3 regions of the Sporolactobacillus sp. Y61 genome follow, and region 1 is predicted to be linked to each of the others. Evidence: riboswitches for the same ligand, from Rfam matches in the RefSeq annotation. Region 1 holds a riboswitch; each other region holds the start of a gene.
What was found. Region 1 has a riboswitch for S-adenosylmethionine ahead of ABNN70_RS07810 (hypothetical protein). Riboswitches for the same ligand answer to the same signal wherever they lie in the genome.
Positions count from the first base shown of each region.

Region 2: linked by a shared signal. The riboswitch ahead of metK (methionine adenosyltransferase) and the one ahead of ABNN70_RS07810 (hypothetical protein) in region 1 are both predicted to bind S-adenosylmethionine.
Region 3: linked by a shared signal. The riboswitch ahead of ABNN70_RS01575 (aminotransferase class I/II-fold pyridoxal phosphate-dependent enzyme) and the one ahead of ABNN70_RS07810 (hypothetical protein) in region 1 are both predicted to bind S-adenosylmethionine.

Region 1 covers NZ_CP159510.1:1,645,203-1,649,406, reverse strand. Annotated here, with positions in the region: gene ABNN70_RS07825 (ABC transporter ATP-binding protein) at 1-202, opposite strand, end outside; gene ABNN70_RS07820 (histidine kinase) at 376-1,464, shown strand; gene ABNN70_RS07815 (response regulator transcription factor) at 1,461-2,087, shown strand; gene ABNN70_RS07810 (hypothetical protein) at 2,150-2,488, opposite strand; SAM riboswitch class I at 2,962-3,068, opposite strand; gene ABNN70_RS07805 (PilZ domain-containing protein) at 3,181-3,690, opposite strand; gene ABNN70_RS07800 (EAL domain-containing protein) at 3,683-4,204, opposite strand, start outside.
Region 2 covers NZ_CP159510.1:2,959,769-2,963,972, reverse strand. Annotated here, with positions in the region: gene ABNN70_RS14210 (Fur-regulated basic protein FbpA) at 121-297, shown strand; gene pckA (phosphoenolpyruvate carboxykinase (ATP)) at 366-1,946, opposite strand; SAM riboswitch class I at 2,211-2,312, shown strand; gene metK (methionine adenosyltransferase) at 2,444-3,670, shown strand; gene ABNN70_RS14195 (tetraprenyl-beta-curcumene synthase family protein) at 3,892-4,204, shown strand, end outside.
Region 3 covers NZ_CP159510.1:309,543-313,746, reverse strand. Annotated here, with positions in the region: gene ABNN70_RS01585 (HAMP domain-containing sensor histidine kinase) at 1-1,254, shown strand, start outside; gene msrA (peptide-methionine (S)-S-oxide reductase MsrA) at 1,244-1,780, shown strand; SAM riboswitch class I at 1,926-2,040, shown strand; gene ABNN70_RS01575 (aminotransferase class I/II-fold pyridoxal phosphate-dependent enzyme) at 2,136-3,257, shown strand; gene metC (cystathionine beta-lyase) at 3,250-4,204, shown strand, end outside.

The sequences.
Region 1 (4,204 bases):
CCGGAGACATCTTTTTCCCGAAGATCGTCACTTCCCCTTTATCAAACGTGAGCAGCGATAACATACAGTTTATCGCTGTGCTTTTGCCTGATCCATTAGGTCCGAGCAGGCCAAAGATCTCCCCTTCATGAACGTCAAGGGACAGGTGATCCAGGGCAACCAGATCACCATACCTTTTAACCAGATTGTGAACATGAATCATGGCTCGATCAGCTCCCTTCCCTTATATCTCCAGTGTATCCGGCGCCGCGCTTCTCTGGTAGTGCCGGCAATCATCAATTGAAATGACAATTGTCATGAATCACCGGCATTGTACCTGCACCGGAAAAATGCTTAAATAAATGTAACAGAATGAATCAGGGATGGAAGATCGCTATGGATGCACTCATCGATAAACTCATTTTAATGACCGGCTGTCTGGCCGTATACCTGACCGGGGCCACATTCACCGACAATGTAGCCCCCGTCCTTCTTTCCTTTACGTGTGCCTGTCTGCTCAGCTACTATGACCAGTCGCGCATCCGGCTCTTCCTGACGGCCGTGTACCTCTTACTTTCCTTTTTCCTGCCCTGGTTTTATGTTTTTCTGCCGCTGATCTGTTATGATTCCTTTTTTTCAAAAGGGCAGTGGATCCTGCTCCCGGGCGTGCTGTCACTTGCCGTCTCCCGGCCATCTGATATTCGGATTCAGATGCTCGTCCTGGCGCTCTTGCTGCTCTCCGCCTGTCTGAGATACCGGACGGCGTCCCTTTTTAAATTAAAAAATCAATTCTACGATCTGCGTGATACGAAGAAGGAGATGGCTTTTCGACTGAAAAAACAGAATCAGGATCTGCTGATAAACCAGGACACGGAAGTCCGCATGGCAACGCTTGGCGAACGCAACCGAATCGCAAGGGAGATTCACGATAATGTCGGTCATCTGCTCTCCCGTGCCCTGCTGCAGACCGGTGCCCTGCTGATCATCAACCGTGATAAAAAAACGAAAGAGGAGCTTTCGCGCTTAAAAGAGACACTGTCCGAGGCGATGACCAGCATCCGCTCCAGTGTACATGATCTGTATGACGAGTCGATCGATCTTGAAAAGCAGCTGAACGATCTGAAGGATAAGTTCACCTTTTGCCCGGTCACGCTTGATTATTCGGTTCATAAGCTGCCGGGAAGCAAAGTCAATGTCGCACTGATTTCGATTGTCCGGGAGGCTTTGTCCAACATGGCCCGTCATTCCAATGCGACAGCTGCCCGGATCATCCTTCGGGAACATCCGGCTTTCTACCAGTTAATGATTTCCGATAACGGGCAGGCGCGTCCGGTCGATACCGGTGAAGGCATCGGCCTGAAGAACATGCAGGACCGGGTTGAAGCGTTACGGGGTGTGATCAATTTCGAGATGGGGCAGGGATTTAAAATCTTTATTTCCGTACCTAAAAAGGCAGAGCAATTAAAGGAGGCAGAGCCATCATGAAGGTCCTTATTGTGGATGACGACCAGCTGGTGTCCGCATCGCTTCAGACGATACTTGAATCGGATCCGGTGATTCAGGTACTTGCATGCGGCGCGTCCGGAAGTCAGGCCATCTCCCTCTATCGCCGGCTGAAACCGGATATTCTGTTGATGGATATCCGGATGGACGCCATGACCGGGATAGACGCCGCAGCGGTGATCCTCAAAGAGGACCCGCAGGCAAATGTGCTCTTCCTGACCACGTTCTCAGATGACGAGTATATTATCGAAGCGTTAAAAATCGGAGCTAAGGGCTATATTCTGAAGCAGAACTTTGAAAGCATTATTCCGGCATTAAAAGCGGTGGCAAGCGGCCAGCGGGTCTTCGGCGATACGGTTGTCAGAAAAATCCCCGGACTGATCAGACAGAAGAGCCGGCCGGATTTCGAATCGTTTCATCTGAATAAACGTGAAATTGCGATGATCGAGCAGGTCGCAAGCGGGAAATCTAACCGTGAAATTGCCCAGGCCCTCTATCTCAGCGAAGGCACCGTCCGCAATTATATCAGTTCAATACTCGTTAAACTGGGGCTGCGTGATCGCACCCAGCTGGCCGTGTTCTACTATAAACAGCAGGGCTCATGATCCGCCCGCATGGAAAAAGGACGCAGGCTGTATACCCACGTCCTTGTTATCTTTACGCAGCCTTAGCCTATCCGCTGACCGCCGCTGCTGATGGCATCAATTTCTTTTCCCAGTTCCAGGCGTTTCTGTTTCAGGGCAAAAAGCTGCGCGGCGATCGCATCTGTTGGTTCAATCATATGGGTGCGGATTTTCTGACAGAGCGTGAGCAGCGCGCGGCTGACTTCCACATACTGGCGGCGAAGGGTGTGTTCATACCTCTCTGCCGAACTCCTGAACGCCTCCAGTAACTCAGTCAGCTTGACCCGAATCTGTGCCTGCCATTCTTTATCCTGTAATTCACCGGCGTAAAGGTATAAATCAAGATAGTTGTCAATCTGCGCGTATTCTGCGTCCCTGATCATGCGGATCTCCCCCTTTAATAAAAATCTTGTTCGTTTGCTTAATAAGCGGAGATTTTCCGCTTAAATGCAGAATAGAACGGGTTTCAGCGTATCATAAGCGGAATTTTTCCGATTAGGCAATGAAAGATCCTCTCTTTTCATGTTTTTGAAACCAATAGGCGGAATCCCTCCGTCTATTGAAGCTGTTTTGTATTCTTTTTACTAAGTTAAGCGGAATTTTTTCCGTCTACTCATTTACAGAGCCACCTGGCAGCGATGCCGAGCCTGTTTTCCGGGCAACGTCCACGACCGGCTGTTGGTCAGGCAAGTTGTCTCTATCTGCACAAAATTTCACGGCTCACAAGCTGCGTCCTTTGGAGCGTGGTGATTGACCCTCCCTGACGGAGCGGCGTGACACGGGCTATCTGCTGAAAAAAAAACGATTATCTTTCTTTTATACAAGAAAAATAATCGTCGGGTTTTTACGTTTATTTTTCTTATCTCTCAGATTGAGCATCTGCTGGAATTGACACCATACACCTTTTTCGATGCTGGTTGTCGGGTTTCATCGGGCCAGTCCCTCCGCCACTCTTGATAAGATATATTAAGTTGATATTAGTCTACTATGAATCAGGCCATTCTGTCAATGGAAAGAGCTTTCGGTTCATCACCTGAATGTCGGCGGACTGATATTTTCTCCAGTTCCCTGTGGTTCATATAATTCTGAATTCTGGTTTCTTCCGCTGCAGAAAGTCGCTGAAAAGCACACCATATTCGACCGCTGTCCTCCCATGTTTCACCTTTTTCCAGGCAACTGTTCCCTGCATATGTATCAGTGTCCCCTCATCCATCGGGAATGAGACATAGATAAGCACTTCCTCCTTTATCGGAAAATTAAGTGGACAGGAGAGCCTGATACCGCCAAGGCTGATGTCTTTTATTTTTGCATCCACATTTTTATTATTAAGTTTCCGGAGGTCGCGATCCCCGAAATCAAGGATCCGCACCTGGCACGGTTCATCGTCCACAACCAGCCGGTAGTGCTTTCGCCTGTCCGGGACCTTTTTTGATTTGGCTTCAAAAATCTGTTGTTCCAGTGTTCTGCCGGAAAGTTTCGTTTTCTTAACTGCACGTCTGATGTGGATGTAGCACAGGGTGACCATACAGAACAGGACGAGATCCAGACCTGATAAAAGCCAGATCCATGCCTGCGAACTAAGCATGCCCACGCACCGCCTTACCCAGCAGATGCGGACGACCGAGCGCATAGCCCTGCGCATAATGAATGCCCATTTCTCTGATGTAGTGAATATCCTTTGCGGTTTCAAGGCCCTCAAAAATCAGTTTTGTATGAAATTTTTCACAAAATCGGATAAGAAAAGCGACATACGCCTGTTTCTTCTCCGACGTTCTCAGGTCAATCGAAAAGTAACGGTCCAGTTTAATGTAATCGGCATCAATCTCGATCGTCCGGTTCATGTTATCGGGCCCCTTACCAAAATCATCCACGGCGATCCGTATGCCGGCCTGCCTGATCAGCTTCAGCACGTCCTGCAACCCGGACAGATCATCAATACGCTCGTTCTCAACCATCTCGAAAACCAGCTGTCCGGCAAGAAACGGATAAGTCCCGATCAGATCCTTGATCACGGAAACCAGACCGGCGTGCAGCAAGGTCGAAGGATAAATATTCAGGAATAACTTTTGCCCCTTATCCTTCTGCCCGGACTCGGCGAA
Region 2 (4,204 bases), 1.3 Mb from region 1:
TTTAAAATATATTTCGGCTGGCTAAAATAGAGAGAATGAAAGCCCAGGCATGTCAGATTGAAGGAGGAGAAAAGCCGGTCAGGTAGAGGGTCAACGCTTGCTTACGACCGGTGTAAGAAAATGAATCAAATAAATTTATTAAGGACGGCAGTAGAAACGCGGAAAAAACATCTGATCAGGCTGCTCGAGCAGCATCATGTGACAAAGGAATCCGGGAAGCTGGACCAGTGGACCCTATCCGAACTGGAGAATGAATGGAAAAGCTATCTGGAACTGCAGAAAAAAGATACTGGCTGACAAACGCGCCGCACCCGAATCATACCGGGTTACGGCGCGTGTTTCCTTGTTCATGATTTTGTATGCTGTTATCGACTGACAGGTCCCGCAGAACGGATGCTGTCTGATGCTTCCGGAAAATGGCGGAAATTTTCATTGAATTTTCCGGCGAGCTCCCGAGCCGTCTGATCATAAGCGGCCGGATCTTCCCAGGTGTTTTTCGGCATTAGAATCTCATCCGGAACACCCGGGCAATGGGCAGGGACATGCAGACCGAATACAGGATCCGTGACTGTTTTCGCATTGATAAATGTACCTGCCAGTGCAGCTTCTATCATTTTTCGCGTATAGGCAAGTTTCATGCGGCTGCCTGTTTTATAGGGGCCTCCCGTCCAGCCGGTGTTGACAAGATAAGCGCTTACATTGTGCTGCTTAATTAATTTGCCGAGAAGTTCAGCATACACGGAGGCGGGAAGCGGCATGAACGGTGCACCGAAGCAGGTGGAGAAGGTCGCTTCAGGGTCTGTTATCCCTCTTTCTGTTCCGGCAAGTTTACTTGTGTAACCGGACAGAAACTGGTACATTGCCTGTTCGGGCGTCAGCAGGCTGATTGGCGGGAGAACGCCGAAAGCATCTGCTGTCAGAAAGATAATCGCACTCGGATGACCGCCGATACTGGGGAACAGAGCGTGGTCCACATGGTGCAGATCATAGGCTGCACGAGTGTTCTCTGTTAAGGAGTTATCATCATAATCAGGCACTCGCCGATCGTCAAGAATGACATTTTCAAGTACGGTTCCAAATTGAATGCTGTTAAAGATCTGCGGCTCTTTTTCTTTTGACAGATGAATGGTTTTGGCGTAGCAGCCGCCTTCAATATTAAATACACCCTGTTCCGACCAGCCGTGCTCGTCATCGCCAATCAGAGCACGTCCGGAAACATTTGATAAAGTGGTTTTGCCTGTTCCCGAGAGGCCGAAGAAGAGGGCGACTCTGCCGTCTGAGCCCTGATTGGCAGAGCAATGCATCGACATGATCCCGTGCTGTGGGAGCAAATAGTTCATGACTGTGAAAATGGATTTCTTGATTTCTCCGCCGTATTCGGTACCGCCAATCAGGACGATGCGGTGTGTAAAAGAAATAATAATGAAGGCCTCAGAACGCGTGCCATCAGTGGCAGGATCCGCTTTACATCCTGGAGCTGAGAATATCGTGAATCCTGGATGAAAGTCCTGCAGCTCTTCCTGTGACGGGGTAATAAATAATTGCCGGCTGAACAGATTCTGCCAGGCATATTCGTTAACCACCTGAATGGGCAGTCTGTTCTTTGGATCAGCCCCGGCAAATCCATGAAAAACAAAACGTTCTGGTTGTTTGTTCAAATAGGTAACGATTTTTTTGTACAGTCCGAGAAAAACAGATTCGCTGATTTCCTGATTTCGCTTCCAGTCAATTTTATTCACTGTTGTCTTATCTTTGACAAAAAATTTGTCTTTAGGTGAGCGACCGGTGTATTTTCCAGTGGTTACAGCGAATGCCCCCTTGTCCGTTAAAGCGCCTTCATTTCTGGCAAGCGCTTTCTCCATAAGCTCAGGTGCGGAAAGGTCTACAAAGGTTTTTCCCGATGTGAATAATTTAGTGATGGACGTTTTCAAAACGGTGGCATTCATCACAAACATCCCTTTCATTTATGAATTTCTTTCGACGAATCAAGTATATCACACTGACATTTAATAAAATATTGTTTTCACAAATTATGGGCCATAAATCGTGAAAAATTTCTCTAATAGCCAAAAGAATTGCCATTTATGAAAACAGATGAGGCTTTGTTACCCTGCAGGTACGTTCTGCCGATTCACTGATGACTGGAGACCGCTTTTTCAATATTGACACATGTTATTTCCGGCGGTATTATAATAGTTATACTATGGCTGCTCTTATTCCGAGCAGGCGGAGGGACAGGCCCGATGAAGCCCGGCAACCGGCCGCGTACGGCACGGTGCTAACCTGCAGGAAGTTCTCCTGATCAATAAGAGGCAAGTTAAAGAGTCGCCTAATCCTTTATACAGGACCGGGCTTTTTTCATGCCTTGAAAACAAAAAGCAAACGGGATCGGGTACCGTAAATACAATATGGGATATAATGTTGAAAAGGCAGGGTGAATGAAATGAAGAAGAAGGATTCTCGAAGGCTGTTCACTTCCGAATCGGTGACAGAAGGACATCCGGACAAAATCTGCGATCAGATCTCAGATGCCATCCTTGATGAATTGCTGCGCGGAGATCCAAATGCGCGGGTGGCCTGCGAAACAGTGGTTAATACGGGTCTGGTCCTGGTGACGGGAGAAATTTCAACTTCAACTTATGTAGATATACCTAAAGTAGTTCGCAGGACGATACAGGATATTGGCTATACGGATGCGAAGTATGGATTTGATGCCTCAAATTGTGCCATCCTGACTTCAATTGAAGAGCAGTCTGCCGACATTGCTCAGGGCGTTAACCGGGCACTGGAAGCGCGGGAGGGAAAGATGACGGACGACGAAATTGAGGCGATCGGGGCAGGTGATCAGGGCATGATGTTCGGCTTTGCAGTCAATGAAACACCGGAACTGATGCCGCTGCCGATATCTATTGCTCATAAACTGGCGAAAAGGCTGGCGGATGTGCGCAAGAGCGGAGAAGTGCCTTATTTACGTCCTGACGGAAAAACTCAGGTGACGGTTGAATACGATGAAGCGGGTCACCCTGCACGAGTCGATACGATTGTCGTCTCGACGCAGCATGATCCCGAAGCCACGGAGGAACAGATTAAAAAGGATGTACAGGAACATGTGATCCGTCCTGTTGTTCCGGCCGGACTGATAGACGAACAAACCAGATTCTTAATTAACCCGACCGGGCGATTCGTCATTGGCGGTCCCCAGGGTGACGCGGGATTAACCGGACGTAAAATCATCGTCGACACGTATGGCGGATACGCGCACCACGGAGGGGGCGCTTTTTCAGGAAAAGACGCAACAAAAGTGGATCGTTCAGCCTCTTATGCCGCCCGATATGTGGCTAAAAATATTGTGGCGGCGGGACTTGCGGGCAAATGCGAAGTGCAGCTTGCTTATGCGATCGGAGTCGCTGAACCGGTTTCCATTTCCGTGGATACGTTCGGGACAGGTGTGACCTCAGAAGCAAGTCTTGTGGATCTGATCCGCAGGAACTTTGATCTCAGACCGGCCGGCATTATTAAGATGCTCGACCTCCGCCGGCCGATTTATCTTCAGACGGCTGCATACGGACACTTTGGACGTACTGATATAGATCTGCCGTGGGAGAAAACGGATAAAGCTGCCTTACTGAAGCAGCAGATTTTTTCCGGCGATCCGGCAAACGGGAAATAAATCAGCTTAGTTACCAGGAAAACCGTTCCTGTTATCCGGCAGGAACGGTTTTTGTCTTGCTGTCACGTGATATACCGGGTTGATGTCGCGTATAATAGGTCATAAGATCATGTCGCAGGATTGTCAGATTCTGATTTGTTTTTTCGACAGGCACAGCATGGACATGCCGAAAGATATGAGTGAAAGAACGAAACCGGGTATCGTGAAGGAGGCAGTGTGATATGGCTGTTCCGGCAGGGCCCTTAACATTGATGTCACAAATTTACAGGAAAGTACTTCCTGACGTTCACCGGGAGCTGGAACGATGGAAAAAGAAAGCAGATCAGATTCCTGATCCGGAATTGCGAAGACAGGCGCACGCAAGTATGGAGACGAAGGCTTTTCACTGCGAAGGGGGAGCCATTTACAGTCTGCTTGCAGGAGACAAAAGGAGAGAAATCATCTCTTTCATTGTTGCCTATCAGACCATCAGCGACTATCTGGATAACCTTTGTGATCGAAGTACATCACTTGATCCCGAGGATTTTCGCTGCC
Region 3 (4,204 bases), 1.3 Mb from region 1:
CTGATCCTGATGCTGGCACTGCTCGGCGGGGTCATCTATTTTTATGAAAAAGCCGTGACCTTCAGAAGTGCCGATCAAATGCTATCGCGGATGGAACCTGATCGTGTCTTTGTCTTACAGGGCAGGCTCGATGGTACTGAACCAGCTGATCCGCGGTCGCGGAATCCGCGTGTGATCGGTCTGATTATGGATAAGGACAGAGAACTTTTTCTGTCGAGTTTCGGCGATACCTTAACGGACGAAGAAACGATCACATTCTTCAAACCGCTTCTTCCGGGAAATAAAGGAACAGTAGAGGAAAAAAACGCACATGGAAATGTTTATCATGTGATTTCTAGGACACTTCGAATCCAGGGCGAGTCGTATACTGCGGTTTATGCGATGGATGTCAGCGTCGAACGCAATTTGCTGAACACACTGCTGTCGATCATTATTTACGGACTTCTGACAGGCGCCTTCGTATCTGTTATAGTGGGCTATTTTCTGGCGAGAGGCGCGCTCCGTCCGATTCAGAAAGCCTGGGATAAGCAGAACCGGTTTGTTGCTGATGCGTCTCATGAACTGCGAACGCCGTTGTCAATTCTTCAGTTGAAGATTGAAGGGCTCCTGAGGCAGCCCCGGAAAAAGATTCAGGAGAGCGGGGAGGACATTGCCGTCATGCTGGGTGAGACACGGCGTTTGTCGAAACTGGTTGGCAATCTGCTGACTCTGGCCCGCTCAGATGCCAATCGTCTGGAAGTCAATCTGAAACCGCTGGATCTGCAGCTGATGGTGAAAAAAGTAAGTGAGCCATTTGCGGAAATGGCTGAATTTGAGGGAAAAGCGTTTCGCGTGACCGCCTGCGAAACCCTGGTGATCACCGGAGACGAGCAGCGCATTCATCAGCTGCTGGTCATCCTTCTGGACAATGCGATGAAATTCACATCAGCGGAAGGTCATATTTCAGTTCGGGCTGATAAAGACGGGAAAATGGCCCGCCTCTCTGTTTCAGACAGCGGAGTCGGAATTTCAGAAGCCGATCTGCCGCACGTATTTGACCGTTTTTTCCAGGCAGATGCCTCACGGAGCGATGAGCGCGGGACAGGGCTCGGACTATCTATCGCTTCCTGGATCGTTGCCAGGCATCATGGTAAAATTGATGTAACCAGCGCCATAAATCAGGGAACCACATTTACAGTCCGGCTGCCGCTTGAAAAAGACGTAACGGCGAAACAGCTGACTCGCGATAAAGAGGATGATACAGATGAAAGGTAAACAGAGGGAGCAGGCGGTTTTTGCTGGGGGATGCTTCTGGTGCATGGTGAAACCTTTTGATACACTTCCCGGGATTATCAAAGTAGTCTCAGGTTATACAGGCGGACATGTCGCCGATCCGACCTATGAACAGGTTAAGTCCGGCGCGACCGGCCACATGGAAGCGGTACAGATTACATATGATCCGGACGTTTTTCCATATGAAAAATTGCTGGAACTCTATTGGCGGCAGATTGATCCAACCGACGCCGGCGGCCAGTTTATTGACCGCGGCTCAAATTACCGGACGGCGATTTTTTATCACAATGCACGTCAGAAGGCACTGGCGGAACAATCGAAAAGGGCGCTGGCAGCAAGCGGAAAATTCAGGAAACCGATCGTCACGCGCATCCTGCCGGCTGCGACGTTCTATCCGGCTGAAGAGGAGCACCAGCAGTTCTACCGAAAGAATCCGGAGCGCTATGCCGGAGAAATTGCTGAATCCGGCCGGGGCGTCTTTATCCGGAAGAACTGGCAGAAAAAATGAACGGTTGACCCAGCTGAACGGGTCGATCATTGGTTTCCTGCATCATGAAATCTGACTGTTCTGCATAAGGATAGAAAACAGATCTTGAAAATACCATTCAAGTATTGTAAACTAATTATCAACTGAAAACGAATGAATAAAACCATTCTTATCAAGAGAAGTCGAGGGACTGGCCCGATGACGCTTCAGCAACCGTCGCCGAAAGCAGGCGACAAGGTGCTAATTCCAGCAGACCAAACAAGGAGTCTGAGGGATAAGAAGAAACCTGGTGAAACAGCCTTCTTCTTTCCGAAGAAGGCTGTTATTTTTTAGCCGGGCACCGGATATCCCTGAATATATAAAGGGGGAACTGAGCATGTCAAACTATCAGACGGAAACGAAGCTGACGCAGATTGGGAATGGGTTTGACCAGTTAGGAGCGGTGAATATACCGATTTATTTATCGACGGCATACAGGCATCAGGGCATTGGCATTTCCAAGGGCTATGATTATATCAGAACAGGAAATCCGACACGATCCGTCCTCGAGAAGGCGATTGCCGAAATCGAAGGCGGGCAGGAAGGTTTTGCCTGTAGTTCTGGTATGAGTGCCATTCAGCTTGTCTTTTCACTCTTCAGTTCAGGTGACCACATTATTGCCTCGCGTGACCTTTATGGCGGCACGTACCGTCTGTTTGAAATCCTCGCAAAACAGGTTCACCTCTCCTTTACTTACTGGGACGGCGAAAGCGTTGAAGAACTTGCGGCTGACATCCGTCCGGAGACTAAAGCGCTGTTCATTGAAACACCGACGAATCCGCTGATGCATGAAGTCGATATCTCTGAACTTTCTTATATCACGAAGAAAAATCATTTACTGCTGATTGTAGACAATACCTTCTATACTCCGGTGCTGCAGAAACCGATCGCCGAGGGGGCAGACCTGGTCGTCTACAGTGCAACCAAGTACCTGGCCGGGCATAACGATGTACTGGCCGGACTGGTTGTATCCAATTCGGAAAAAGTGACAGAACGGCTGAGAGTGTATCACAATTCCTGTGGTGCGGTTCTGGATCCGTTTGATTCGTGGCTTCTGATACGCGGTCTCAAGACACTGGCCCTGCGCATGAGGCAGCACCAGGAGAATGCCGGGCGTCTTGCTGCCTGGCTTGGAAAGCAGCTTTTTGTCACAAAAGTGCTGTATCCGGGAAAAGGCGGCATGGTCAGCTTCGAACTGACGAAGAAAGCGTATATTGAGCCGTTTCTCAAAGCCCTTCACTTGATTACTTTTGCTGAGAGTCTGGGAGGTGTGGAAAGTCTGATCACCTATCCGGCGACACAGACGCATGCCGATATTCCCGAAGCTTTGCGGCTGAAATACGGTCTGTCCGACAGGCTGCTTCGCCTGTCGGCGGGAATTGAACACCCGGATGATCTGATTGCTGATCTGGATCAGGCGTTCCGGTCTTTACAGAAGGGGGCGGCGGTTCATGGCTGATTCTTTCGGATTTTCGACACGGCTGATCCGGGAGTCGGTGGCAGTTGATAAACAGACCGGTGCGGCGAATGTACCGGTCTACCTGTCATCGACGTTTCATCAGAAAAGTTTTGATCAGTTCGGAAAGTATGACTACAGCCGATCAGGCAATCCGACGCGGGAAGTGCTGGAACAGGCCATTGCCCGTCTTGAAGGCGGTGTCCGCGGGTTTGCTTTCTCCTCCGGCATGGCGGCGATTTCGACAGCTTTTCTGCTGCTTTCTTCCGGTGATCATGCGGTGGTTCCGAAGAATGTGTACGGCGGGACGTTTCGGATTCTGACGCAGGTTCTGGGCAGGCTTGGCATCGAACATACTTTTGTCAATATGACAGATCCGGATGCGGTCGAGCGGGCCATTCGACCGAATACGAAAGTGATTTATATTGAAACGCCGTCCAATCCGACTTTCAGGATTACGGATATACACGCAATCTCGCAGATTGCCAGAGCCCATCGATGTTATACGTTCGCAGACAATACCTTTATGAGTCCGGTATTTCAGCGTCCGCTTGCGCTTGGCGCCGATCTGGTCCTCCACAGCGCAACCAAATTCATTTCCGGTCACAGCGATGTTGTGGCCGGGCTTGCCGTGGCGGGAAGTGAGGAACTTGCGGAAAAAATGTATTTTCTGCAAAACGCGCTGGGTGCCGTCCTCGGTGTACAGGACGCCTGGCTTCTGCTCAGAGGACTGAAAACGCTGGACGTCCGCATTCGCCGGTCGGCGGCATCTGCCCGTAAAATTGCCGGATTTCTGGCTGAGCAGCCTGAGGTCAGGCATGTTTATTATCCCGGCCTGCCTGACCACCCGGGGCACGCCGTGCAGGCCCGTCAGTCAGAATCCGGAGGTGCGGTTCTGTCGTTTGATTTGGGGAATGAGGCCGGTGCGCGGCTTTTCGTTGACAGGGTCG